DNA from 3 places in the Exiguobacterium sp. s166 genome. Region 3 is predicted to be linked to each of the others. Evidence: riboswitches for the same ligand, from Rfam matches in the RefSeq annotation. Region 3 holds a riboswitch; each other region holds the start of a gene.
The links. A riboswitch is a leader RNA that binds a small molecule or an ion and turns the genes downstream of it on or off. The one in region 3 is predicted to bind S-adenosylmethionine.
Positions count from the first base shown of each region.

Region 1 (4,315 bases), on a different contig from region 3:
GGCAGCTGTTTCAGGGGTTTTATATCATCTTTAGATGAACTAAGAGACAAAAAGAGTTATGTCAGTTTGTCCACTCGGGTTTACTGAAGCCTTTAAAGGACTTTTCGATGACAGCGTTAAAGTCATCTGATTTGACGACAGCCGTCAAGTCTTTCGCAAGTTGTTTATCTTCATTAGAAGTTTTGATAGCGACCAGATTCCGGTACTGCTCGTCCATTTTTTCGAGTGCCAGTGCATCCAGCAAATCAAATTTTGCGGCTAACGCAAAGTTTCCCGGAACGGCAGAAATATCGACACTGTCAATGGCACGGGGTAATTGGGCAGCCTCGAGTGGCTTGATGACCAGTTTCTTCGGATTCTTGACGATATCTTTTTCAGAGACCGTCAGTGGATCGGTGTCGGCTTTCAGTTCAATCCAGCCTTGGTCAGCAAGCAGGTTCAGTGCCCGGGCCTGATTCGTCGGATCGTTTGGTGTCGCGACTTCCGCTCCCGTCTTGACGTCATCCAGCGATTTATAGGATTTGCTGTATAAACCCATCGGCGCCGTTGGGACAGTAATCAGTCCTTTAAGGTCGAGGTTCTTTTCCTTCGCAAATGTCTTCAGGTAGATCGAGTGTTGGAACAGGTTGGCGTCGATGTCGCCACTGCCGAGCGCGATGTTCGGTTGAATATAATCCCCGAACTCGACGATTTCGACGTCGTAGCCTTTCTTTTCAAGCCCGGGTTGGATCGCTTCTTTGACCATGTCGCTGTAAGGCCCGCTCGTTGCACCGATCTTAATCGACTTGTTGTCTTCTTTGGCGCTGCTGTCACCGCAACCGGCAAGAATTCCGGCTCCGAGTAGTCCTGTTGCTAAAAAGGCATAACGTTTTTTCATATTCATTCTCTCCCTTACGATTCTCTATTTTTGGTTAACGTTTATCAGCACGACGGGCCAGAACATTGCCAAGCCCTTGAATACTTTGAACAATGATGACGAGGACGACAATTGTCACGATCATGACGACATTATCGTACCGGTAATAGCCAAAGCGGATGGCCAGGTCACCGACGCCGCCACCACCGACGATACCGGCCATGGCGGAAAACCCGATCAGGCTGATGGTCGTCAAAGTGACGGCTTGAATGATGCCGGGAAGGGCTTCCGGTAAGAGTGCACTGATGATGATCCGAAACGGTGTCGCACCACAGGCTTCTGCTGCTTCGATTAATCCCGGTGGAATCTCACGGAGCGATGTCTCGACCAGTCGGGCGAGAAACGGAATGGCGGCGACACTCAGGCTGACGGAAGCAGCAGTCGGTCCAATTGTATTATCGAGTAACAGTTGTGTCAGCGGAATCAACGCGACGAGCAGGATGATGAACGGTAACGAACGGACGATATTAACGAAAAAGTCCAAGATGCTGCGGACGGCGACGTTCTGGAAAAACAATCCCCGGTCCGTGATGAACAGTAAGATCCCGAGTGGAATCCCGATGATGAGGGCGAAGCCGAGTGAGATTCCGACCATCAAAGCCGTTTCCGCTAACGCTTTCGCAAGATCCGGTAACATGGTTTCAATCCGTTCAAGCCACATCCTGGATCACCTCAAGCGTGTGAAGTTGTTCTTCGAGCCACGTCAAGGAGCGGTTCACGTGAAGGGTCGGACCGGTCAAACTGACAATCAGCACTCCGAAAGCGACGTTCTGGATATAGTCGACCTTACCGTGGAGGATGCTGACGGAAATATCAAACTGTTTAATTGCTTCCGATAACGTACTTTCACCGGTCTTTTCACCTGTGAATTGCAGGCGGATAATTTTTCCCGGTGTCGTTCGCAAGATCCGTTCCGGTAACTCGATCTGGAGTGCCGTATCGACATAATGTTTCGTGACATCATGTGCCGGCTGACTGAACAGGTCGTATGTACGGGCGACTTCAACGACTTCACCTTGCGCCATGACGGCAACCCGGTGACAAATCTGTTTGACGACATCGATTTCATGGGTAATGAGAATGATCGTCAGGCCAAGCCGTTCATTCAAGTCTTTCAGCAGTTCGAGAATTTGCAGCGTCGTGACCGGATCAAGAGCGGACGTCGCTTCGTCACATAACAGGACACTCGGATTATTCGCAAGGGCGCGGGCAATCCCGACCCGTTGCTTTTGACCGCCGCTGAGCTGACTCGGGAAATTCGTCTCGAAGCCTTCGAGTCCGACCAGGGAGACGAGCTCTTTGATCCGTTGGGGGAAGTCAGTCCGTTTGACGCCGGCAGCCTTTAAGGCGAAGGCGATATTATCGGCGACGTTCCGGGATTGAATCAATTGGAAGTGTTGAAAGATCATCCCGATGTTCAAACGCAGTTCGCGTAAGCTGCCTTTGGAGAGGCCGGACAGATTAGTGCCCGATACTTTAACCGTTCCTTGTGTCGGTGTCTCCAGTCCGTTGATCAGACGGAGCAGGGTGCTTTTTCCGGCACCGGATTCACCGATGATGCCAAAGATTTCACCTTGCTGAATCGTTAAATTGACGTCACGTAAGGCAAAAATGGGTGTCCGGTCACGAACGAACCGTTTAGTGATCCCTTTAAATTCAATCATCTGTCGTTTCCTCCCTATACAAAAAAATCGCCTTTTTCCAGTTAAGAGCAACCAGAAAAAAGCGACGAAGTGTAAGATTTCGTAACTTATCTCTCAGAATGAAACATTCTGTAGGATGTGGCACCGTTCCTTAAAGGTGGTTGCCGGACGTCGTTGGGCCTAATCCCTCGGTCGCTCTCGATAAGTAGATATGCTGTTGGGACTTACTGTAACGGAAATCATTCCCATTTGTCAAACATTTTTTCAGAATTATTCCGCAACGGTCTGGCGAAACAGATTCAATTGACCAATCCGTTCAGCTGCTTCGACGAGTCGTTCGGCGTCAGCAATCAGGCTGATCCGGACGTAACCTTCCCCGTATTCGCCGAAGAAATGTCCCGGTGTAACGGCGACATGCGCTTCGTCGAGCAGGTGATCGGTAAAGCTTTGGGACGTGTAGCCGGACGGGACCGGCAACCAGACGAAGAACGAACCGCCCGGGATCGGTCCGTCCCAACTGATTTCCTGTAACTTGCCGAACAAGGCATCACGCCGCGCTTCATACAGAGCGCTCAGTTCGCGGACACACGTCTGATCGCTTGAAAGAGCGACGGTTGCTGCCTGTTGAATCGGTGTGAAAGCACTGACGTATAAGTGTTCCTGGTACGTCTCGATACTTGCGATGACGGACGGATTCCCGATGGCGAAGGCGATTCGGAAACCGGACATGTTAAAACGTTTCGATAATGAAAACAGTTCGATTCCGACGTCTTTTGCGCCTTCCGTCTGGAGGAAACTGCGGGTCGGACCGTCGAAGCTGATTCCGCCGTAGGCGAGGTCGTGGACGACGCAAATGTCGTTCGCATCAGCGAAGGAAACCGTTTGCTCGAAGGCTTCCGCTGTTGCCGTCGCCCCGGTCGGATTGCTCGGGTAGTTGAGGAACAACATCCGGGCCCGTTCGACATCTGTCGTATCAAGTAACGTGTAGTCAGGTAAAAAGGCATTTTCCGCAAGGAGCGGCAATGTGATCGGGTAAGCTCCGGCAAGGGCGGCGCCGGATAAGTAATCCGGGTATCCGGGATCAGGAACAATGACACCTTCACCGGGATTGACGATCGTTTGCGGTAAAGCGACGATACCGGCTTTGCTGCCGAGCAAAATGGCGACTTCAGAGGCCGGATCGATGTTTACGCCAAACTCTGACTGATAAAAATCCGCGACAGCCTGTTTGAGGAAATCGTGTCCGCGAAATGGCGGGTACTGGAGGTTTGAAGCGTCATTGATTGCTTCTTTCAAGGCATCCAGAATATGTACGGGTGTCGTCTGATCCGGTGTTCCCTGACCAAGCGTGATGACGTCATGACCGGCAGCCTTGACGGCACCGATCCGCTGGGCGAGCTCGGCGAAGACCGGAGCGGGTAACCGATCAATCGCAATCGATGGGGCGAAATGTTTCATCTGTCTTCCTCCTTGTTGGGTATTGTCGTCAAGGATAACGAATTTTCAGAAAAAAGAAAAGAGTTTTTTAATAATTGCTGATAATTGGGAAAAAGAACCGATGGCTTTCGTGTTTTTGATACACTGAACTAGAATACGATTGAATCACAAAGGAGATGATGGGATGAATCGGGCCTGGTGGAAAGAAGCCGTTGTCTATCAAGTGTATTGGCGCAGTTTTAAAGATTCGAACGGAGACGGGATGGGCGATTTACGCGGAGTAATTGAAAAACTCGATTACATCGCTTCCCTTGGTGTC
Region 1 covers NZ_JACSMU010000001.1:786,926-791,240, reverse strand. The annotation lists gene KNP93_RS03940 (MetQ/NlpA family ABC transporter substrate-binding protein) at 62-877, opposite strand; gene KNP93_RS03935 (methionine ABC transporter permease) at 912-1,577, opposite strand; gene KNP93_RS03930 (methionine ABC transporter ATP-binding protein) at 1,567-2,580, opposite strand; SAM riboswitch class I at 2,664-2,767, opposite strand; gene KNP93_RS03925 (aminotransferase class I/II-fold pyridoxal phosphate-dependent enzyme) at 2,830-4,017, opposite strand; gene KNP93_RS03920 (alpha-glucosidase) at 4,181-4,315, shown strand, end outside.
Region 1: it holds a riboswitch for S-adenosylmethionine, as region 3 does, so the genes downstream of both, KNP93_RS03930 (methionine ABC transporter ATP-binding protein) here and KNP93_RS13005 (2,3-diketo-5-methylthiopentyl-1-phosphate enolase) in region 3, are expected to answer to the same signal.

Region 2 (4,315 bases), on a different contig from region 3:
GAAGTATGTTTTCCGGCAAGTCAGAAGAACTGATCCGTCGTGTCAGACGGGCACAGTATGGAAAGTTACCGGTTCAAGTGTTCAAGCCGGCAATCGATGACCGGTATCATGAAGAGCATGTCGTGTCGCATATCGGCAACTCGGTCATTGCGATTCCGATGGCGACGAGCCGTGATGTCTATGCAGCAGTGGCGGAAGAGACGCAAATCGTCGCGATTGACGAAGTTCAATTTTTTGACGATGAGATTGTCGCAGTCATCGAAGCACTGGCTCAAGATGGCAAACGCGTTATTTGTGCGGGACTCGATCAGGATTTTCGGGCCGAGCCATTCGGCAAGATGCCTGAATTACTGGCACGTGCGGAATTCGTGACGAAATTACAGGCGATTTGTCTGTCATGCGGAGATCCGGCGTCACGGACACAACGATTGATTGACGGGAAGCCGGCAAACTACAATGATCCAATCATTCTCGTCGGGGCGTCTGAATCCTATGAACCGCGTTGCCGTCATTGTCATCAAGTTCCGGGCAAACCGCAACCGTTACAGGAATGGAAAAAACAACAGCAAAATTGAGAATAGACGATTTGAAAAAGCGAACGATTCTTTGGCCTCACGGCCGGGAATCGTTCGCTTTTTTTTATCAACCGGTTCGTGTCAACCGGCTGAACTGTTCGATGAATTGTAAGGTCTCACGGACAATCGTCTTTTGATCATGGTCAAGCGTCGCGACATGGTACGAGTCGAGCAGACAATAACTGCGTTTATCTGTTGCCCCAATCGTCCGGTACAAATAATCGGAACAGGCCGGCGGGACGACGTGATCCTCAGCAGAATATAAAATAAGTGTCGGAATTTGAATCGTCGCTAAGTGTAGTCGCGTGTCATCAATGAGTCGTAACAGTTCCGAAGCACAAACTGCGGGGACAAGATCATAGATGATTTCAAAAGCGGTCTGCTTGATATCAGGGGTGCTTTCCGGCAGATAGACCGGACAATCGGTGAAGGATAAGGCTTCGTAAGCAGGGACGGACAAGGCGGCATTTATCGTGATGATTCCTGCAATCGGGAGACCTTCAGCGGCAAGTGACAGGGCAAGTGTCGCCCCCATCGATTGTCCGACGATGAAGATCGATTCGCACCGTCCGGCTAACTGTTCGAAGCCGTCACGCAAGCTCTGTTTCCAGTCATCTGCCGTCGTCGCTTCGAATTCCCGGACATCGGTCCCGTGACCGTGCAGGCGAGGGGCATAGACGGAGAAACCTTGTTCTGCGAACTGTTCTCCTACAGCCCGAACGCTTTGCGGCGTTGCGTTAAAACCATGACAGAGCAAAATGCCGACGGATCCGCGTCCTAAGGAAAAGGCTTCCGCACCCGGTATAACAGGATAAACCATACTCATCATCTCGTCCTCCATTTCAAAAATAAAAACCCGTTTGGCTTTGGACGCAAACGAGTTTCTCGTGTGTATCATCCAAAGCAACCGCTTTGCTGGTCGGAGCACCTTGCATAACAGCAGGTTGCCGTGGAGTCCTAGAGCCAGGTCTCTCGTCCACTCTTGATATATCGTATAGGAATTGTCGGATTAATCATTGAGAAGATGATAGCATTGGCGGAAATGAATTGTCAAACTCTCTTGAACAGGCGTCAAAATTCAGACAACGATCCGGTTTGTCCCGGGACAAAAATCGATATGGGTCATATGGTTTATTTTTGAAAATATGGTTGACCTTTAAAAGATCTTTCTGTAGTGTAAAAATTAGTTTTACGACATAAGTTCAACCGGCAACAACACACATACGAATTTCATACCGCAACACTTATCCAGAGAGGTGGAGGGACTGGCCCTACGAAACCTCGGCAACAGACTCATTATGAGCACTGTGCCAATTCCATCAGACAATTGTCTGAGAGATGAGTCGAGTGGATTCTGCCATTGTGCGGATCCAGGTCTCTTCTTGTTTCTTAAGAAGAGACCTTTTTTGTATTTTAAAGGGGGAACAAGTGGTGATTACATTCAAAAATGTAAAAAAAATCTATGAAACAAAGGAACAATCGATTGCTGCGCTGAACGGGGTCGATCTCGAAATCCGAAAGGGAGAAATCTTCGGTGTCATCGGTTTCAGTGGAGCCGGAAAAAGTTCCTTATTACGATGCGTCAACCTGCTTGAACGGCCGACATCGGGCAGTGTGACGGTCGATGGCCAAGATTTGACGACGCTCTCGGCGAAACAGTTACGGGAAGCCAAACAACACATCGGGATGATTTTTCAGCACTTCAATCTGCTGGATTCGAATACGGTTTTTGCGAACGTCGCAAAAACCCTTGTCTTAAAGGGCGTCAAAAAAGACGAGGTCCATCGGCGGGTCAATGAACTGCTGGATTTCGTCGACTTGGCGGATAAGGCCGATCATTATCCGGACCAGTTATCGGGCGGACAGAAACAACGGGTCGGGATTGCCCGGGCACTTGCCACCCAGCCGTCCGTCCTGTTGTGTGACGAAGCGACCTCGGCGCTTGATCCGCAGACGACACAACACATATTACGCCTGCTGAAACAAATCAATCAGGAATACGGCATCACGATCTTACTGATTACCCATGAGATGGGTGTCATCCGTGAGATTTGTGACCGGGTCGCCGTCATCGAAGCCGGCAAGCTGATTGAATCGGGTACCGTGTTCGACGTCTTCTCGAATCCGCAAACGGCGACGGCAAAAAACTTCGTCCGTTCCGTCATGCAGGATGAGATTCCGGCGTCGGTTCAAAAAGTCATCGATCAACGGGATACCGGGCACCATATCTACAAAATCAACTTCCTCGGGGCAGGGACCGGACAACCGCTTTTATCGCAAGTCGCGAAACGGTTTGATGTCGATCTCAACATCCTGCACGGCAGCATTACGGAACTGCAAAACATTCCGTTTGGCAGTCTGCTTGTTGAACTGATCGGTGATGCGGCGGAAATCAAACGGGCACTGCATTACATCGATCAATCGGATGTCGTCGTCGAGGAGGTGCTCGCAGATGCTAGTTAATTACACGGACATCTGGACCGCTTTTCTGCAGACGTTGACGATGGTTGGACTGTCATTACTCTTTTCGACATTGATTGGTTTACCGCTCGGGATTCTGCTTGTCGTGACACGCAAAGGAGCGTTGCTCGAACAAATTCCGTTCTTCAATGTCCTAAGCGGCATCGTCAATATCTTCCGGTCCGTTCCGTTCATCATTCTGCTCGTGGCAATCATTCCGCTGACCCGTTTGATTGTCGGATCGTCAATCGGAACACAGGCGGCAATCGTTCCGCTCGTCTTTTACGCGGCACCGTACATTGCCCGCCTGATCGAAAGTTCGTTGCTTGAAGTCGATACCGGTGTCCTTGAGGCAGCGGAAGCGATGGGGGCGACACCGTTGCAGACGATTTTCCGTTTTCTGTTGCCGGAAGCGCTCAGCTCGCTTGTTCTGAACCTGACGATTGCGACGATTGGTTTGATCGGCGCATCAGCAATGGCCGGGGCAATCGGTGGCGGGGGACTTGGTGACTTGGCAATCACGTACGGTTACCAACGGTTTGATACGACGGTCATGATCATCACGGTCGGAATTCTCGTCATCTTGGTTCAAGGGTTACAGACGACAGGCAATCTGTTAGCACGAAAAATTCGGAGACACTAAACAACTACAAATAGAGAAAAAAGGGAGAGATGAAAGATGAAAAAAGGTTTAGCGATTGGTGCAGCATTAACGACGGTATTGTTTGCGGGATGTGCCGCTTCCGGAGAAGAAGATCAAAAGACGGTCAAGCTCGGAGTCAGCGGTTCTGATACACAAGTCTGGGAATACGTCGCGAAAAAAGCGAAGAAAGAGGGCATCACGATTGAACTCGTCAAGTTCTCCGACTACGTCCAGCCGAACCTCGCCCTGGCGGAAGGGGAGATTGATGCGAACTCCTTCCAGACCGTCTCTTACTTTAACGCCTTCAAAAAAGAACATAAGTTAAAACTGTCGCCGATTGCGACGACGGTCATCGCGCCGATGGGGATTTATTCGGATAAGGTCAAGGACGTCAAAGACATTCCGGTTGGCGGAAAGATTGCCGTCCCGAACGAAGCGACGAACATGGGTCGGGCATTGCTGCTGTTGCAGGAAGCCGGCTTGATTAAATTGCCGGACGACTTTGACGGTAACGGCTCCGTTGATAAAATCGTCGAGAATCCGAAAAAACTGAAGATTGTCCCGGTCGTGGCCGGTCAGACACCACGCGTGCTGCCGGATGTCTCGGCCTCGATCATCAATAACGGAATTGCCGTCG
Region 2 covers NZ_JACSMU010000008.1:68,209-72,523, forward strand. The annotation lists gene KNP93_RS14230 (thymidine kinase) at 1-575, shown strand, start outside; gene KNP93_RS14235 (alpha/beta hydrolase) at 643-1,401, opposite strand; SAM riboswitch class I at 1,464-1,567, opposite strand; SAM riboswitch class I at 1,817-1,920, shown strand; gene KNP93_RS14240 (methionine ABC transporter ATP-binding protein) at 2,007-3,038, shown strand; gene KNP93_RS14245 (methionine ABC transporter permease) at 3,028-3,678, shown strand; gene KNP93_RS14250 (MetQ/NlpA family ABC transporter substrate-binding protein) at 3,715-4,315, shown strand, end outside.
Region 2: it holds a riboswitch for S-adenosylmethionine, as region 3 does, so the genes downstream of both, KNP93_RS14235 (alpha/beta hydrolase) here and KNP93_RS13005 (2,3-diketo-5-methylthiopentyl-1-phosphate enolase) in region 3, are expected to answer to the same signal.

Region 3 (4,315 bases):
GGAAGTTGACGAGCAACTCATCTAAGTTCGGTGTCGCATCGGACAGTGAGATGATATCGGCCGTCTGGTAGCCGCGGCGTTCCGAGACGTCCGTAATTTCCGGCTCGAACGTATCGAGAATCGTTTGTTTGTCCGCGTCCGTCAGCGTATAGGTGTCGACCAGTTCTGCCGGGAGTTTCGAGACATCCCATTGTTCATACAGGACACCACGTGAAGAAAGAAAAGCGGAAACCTCGTTTTGATCCGTATACCGTTCGTTTGTCTTTTGGAAAAGTACTGTTGCCATTTTAAATTCCTCCTTTTAATGAATCGCCTGTCGGCACGTTTGCAGTTTTAACGTGTAGCTGAATAAAAATTCAAAGGCTTCCAACTGTTTTTTCGCTTCAAAGGCAGTCGGTGCCCAGACGGTGATCCCGTGATTGCGAATCAGGACGGCACCGCTTTCCGTTTTTACATGCTTGGCAAACACTGCGGCAAGAGTCGGGATATCCGCATGGTTCGCAATAACCGGTACGACGACTTCCGCATCTTCTTCCCAGCGGCCGAGTGCCTTGATGATTTCCTGACCGGTAAACCGGATTTCCCCGCGGTCTCCGTAGAGTTCTGAAATGACATTGTTGTCGACGGTATGGACATGAAGCGAGCAGCCGGCCGTCGTCCGGTTAAAAACTTCGACATGAAGTAACGTCTCCGCGGAAGGACGTCCGTTTTGTTCGCCGATCAATTGACCGGTCGCGTCAACATGGACGAAATCGTCCGGCGTGTCCTGGCGTTTATCTTTGCCGCTTGCCGTCACAAGAAATTCCGTCGGACTGCTGTTCGTTCGAATGGCGAGGTTACCGCTCGTGCCGGGAAACCAGTCGCGTGCGGCGAACTCCTGCTTGATAGCGCGGAGTTCTTCGTATCGTTTCAAGAATGTCATGCATGCACCCCCGTGGTCTGTAAGTGTTTGACGATGTCATAAAACGTTTCAAACGGCGTATAGGGAATACCGTGCTGTTCACAGAGTGTTATCAGATAACCCCGGGCATAGACGTGATCAGCCTTTTTCGCCAGTTCAAAATCCGTCACGGAATCGCCGATTGCGATGATCGTATCGCCGTCCTGCTTCAACTTCCGGGCGATTGACGTTTTACAACAGCCGCATTGATTGTTGCATGCCGCATCGCAAGCGTGTGGCCATTCAATCCGGACCGTCTCTTCACTGAAGTCACTGCCGTTGCAGTAAATCGTTTCATCTGTCAGTAAACAGGCAAGAATCGGTTGGACAAAAAAGTCAATTCCGCCGCTGACAATCGCAAAGTCGATTCCGTTTGATTTGGCAAAGGCGAGTAAGGTGTCGAAGCCGGGACGGATGACTGCCCGATTAATCAAAAAATCGATATACTCCTGTTTTCGATCTGAGGGCAACAATCGGAACATCTGTCCAACCCCGGACCGGATCGACAGCGACCGGTCGAGCACACCTTTTTTTAATGGTTCAAATGCTTCTTGCGGGGCAAACTCTTTCATCAAGGCGATGATGTTGTCGTGTTCCGTCACCGTGCCGTCGAAGTCACATAAAATCCGAGTCGTCATTTCGTGATCCCCCAGGCGTCAAGGGCGACCCGTAATTCTTCCTGCCGCGTTGCGGCACTTGTCAGCGATTCTCCGGTCAGTGCGGCGTCGAGCGCCTGACGAAATGCAAGGACACCGGCCGCTGCCCCTTGCGGATGACCGTGAACGCCGCCTCCGGCATTGATGACCGAATCGGTACCGAAATCACGGACGAGCTGAGCGACGAGGCCGGGATGGATGCCGGCGGACGGAACCGGCAGAATCGTCTTCGTTTCTCCGATTCGCGTCGCTTCAACGGCGATCCCGCGGGCCAAATCTTTGGCGAGTGCAACGTTACCATAGGGAGACGGGAACAATGTCAAGTCAGCACCGGCCAGTCGGGGTAACGTTCCAAGCAGAACAGGAGCCGAAATACCGTATTCAGGACTTGCGATCAAGGCACCGCTTAAGGCCGGGTGATTAAAAATCGGGACGGAAATGTCCGCATCGGCAGCCAACTCGCGCAGGACATCGAGTCCGTATGTAAACGTGTTGAGCAGGAAGGCCGTGGCACCTGCTTCAATCAGGCGTTTTGCCTGTTCCTTCAAGCCGAAGACGGGACCGCTTAACGTAATCGCATAAAGCGCCCGTTTGCCGGTGCGTTCATAATGGGCGTCGAGGACTTCCCGTCCGATCCGTGCCCGGTCGAGTGCCGGCGTCAACGGATTGTCGTATAGAATCTCATCATCTTTAACGAGATCGATGCCGCCCGCGAGCTGTGCTTCGAGTTGTTCCCGTAAAAAGACGAGGTCCCGTCCGATGACTCCTTTAAATATGCTCATCAACAGGGGACGGTCATGGACCTGAATCAATTGACGGACTCCTTCAATCCCGAATTTGGCACCGGGAAAGTCGTTCGTGAATGACGGGGGAAGCTGTAAGTCGGTTAACTTGATTTGTCCATCGAGCGACAGTTTACCGAAGACCGTCGTTAAGATAGCGGAAAAGTCCCGTGAGACGTTGTGTTCCGGATAACGGATCGTAATGTAACCTTTGCCGTCATGTTCTTCTGTATGGACGACCTGTCCTTTAAAGGATTCCAGTTGTTGTTGTTCCAAGTGATTTAAATCGGTCCATGAACCGACCGTCAGACCGAGCGCGATTTGCTCTGCCCGTTTCGGCAACTGATCGGTCGTTCCGAGTTGGTATGTTGCGGTAATGTACGCCATATGAATCGTCTCTCCCTTATTGAAAAATACAAAAATGGTCCCTCGTCAATGACAAGAGACCATGAAAATTTGCGCGTGGACTCTTATCTGTCAGCGTATTAGCTGCAAGAATTAGCACCGTGCCAAGTGGTCGGTTGCTGCGACATCGTAGGGCTCGTCCCTCCGTCTGCTCTTGATAAGAATTGGATGAAATTGTGAAATCTAATTGCAATTTTTACATGAGATCCATCACTTGTCAAACTATATTTTGAAAATTTATTTTTTTGAAAATACTTCTTCTATAGACGGTTCCGTTTTTGAATCCGTTTCACTAAAAATTGGAATTGACAGACGGCCAGCAACGCACGTAGTATTCAAATCAACATCAAATCACATGACAACTACATATGACTCTTATCGTGAGTTGGCAGAGGGAATTGGCCCGAAGACGCCGCAGCAACCGACCATCCGGCACGGTGCTACATCCAACAGACATTCGTCTGAGAGATAAGAGGACGGAGTATTCTGCCGCGCCTCTTTTCTTTGACGAAAAGAGGCGTTTTTTCGTGTGATCAACAAGGAGGAAACCAGAATGGGATACCAAGCATTTACAGTACAGGACGCGATTGAACGGGTCCGGACACTCGGATTAATCGGCAATGAACCGGTGACGGCAGAAGAGATCGGGGACGGGAATTTAAATCTCGTTTTCCGGATTCAGGAAGGAGAAAAACGGCTGATTTTAAAGCAGGCGTTGCCATATGCGAAAGTCGTCGGGGAAAGCTGGCCGCTGTCGCTCGAACGGGCCTGGATTGAACAATCGGCCTTAAAAGAATTCGCAAAAGTCGCTGTTCCTTTCGTTCCGCACGTCTACCATGCGAGCAAGGAAGAAGCGTTTACGGTGATGGAGGATTTGTCGCATTTGACGATCGCCCGGACCGGCTTGCTCGAAGGGGAAAAGTATCCGTTACTCGCGGAACACATCGGTTCGTACCTGGCGCGGACACTGTTTTATACGTCGGATTTTGCGCTTGGACCGGTCGCGAAAAAACAAGTGGCACGGAACTACTACAATCCGGATCTCTGTGATATCACGGAAAAATTGATCTTCACAGACCCGTTTTATGATGCGGAAACGAATGCGATTGAAGCAGGCCTCGAAGCGGAAGCGGTTCGGTTATGGCAGGATGCAGAACTGAAACGCGAAGTCGCGAAACTGGAAACACTGTTCATCACAAAAGGTGATGCATTATTGCACGGTGACTTACATACCGGAAGTATTTTTGCTTCAGCCGATGAAACGAAAGTCATCGATCCCGAGTTCGCCTTTTACGGACCGTTTGGTTTTGATGTCGGACAATTCATCGCCCATCTCTGCTTTGCCGCGTATCCAAACTATGCCGAGTTACGGGATGGACGGGTGAAGGATATCGATACGTTTTGGCTGACCTTTGCGTCGACGTTCAAAGCATTATGGGAACGCGAAGCGGTAGAGCCGTTCCGTTCGGCGGGCGGACTTGTCGACGATGTCCTCAGTACGATTTTACAGGACGCACTGGGCTTTGCCGGTT
Region 3 covers NZ_JACSMU010000006.1:138,821-143,135, forward strand. The annotation lists gene KNP93_RS12990 (1,2-dihydroxy-3-keto-5-methylthiopentene dioxygenase) at 1-286, opposite strand, end outside; gene KNP93_RS12995 (methylthioribulose 1-phosphate dehydratase) at 302-922, opposite strand; gene KNP93_RS13000 (2-hydroxy-3-keto-5-methylthiopentenyl-1-phosphate phosphatase) at 919-1,578, opposite strand; gene KNP93_RS13005 (2,3-diketo-5-methylthiopentyl-1-phosphate enolase) at 1,575-2,765, opposite strand; SAM riboswitch class I at 2,846-2,947, opposite strand; SAM riboswitch class I at 3,156-3,258, shown strand; gene mtnK (S-methyl-5-thioribose kinase) at 3,337-4,315, shown strand, end outside.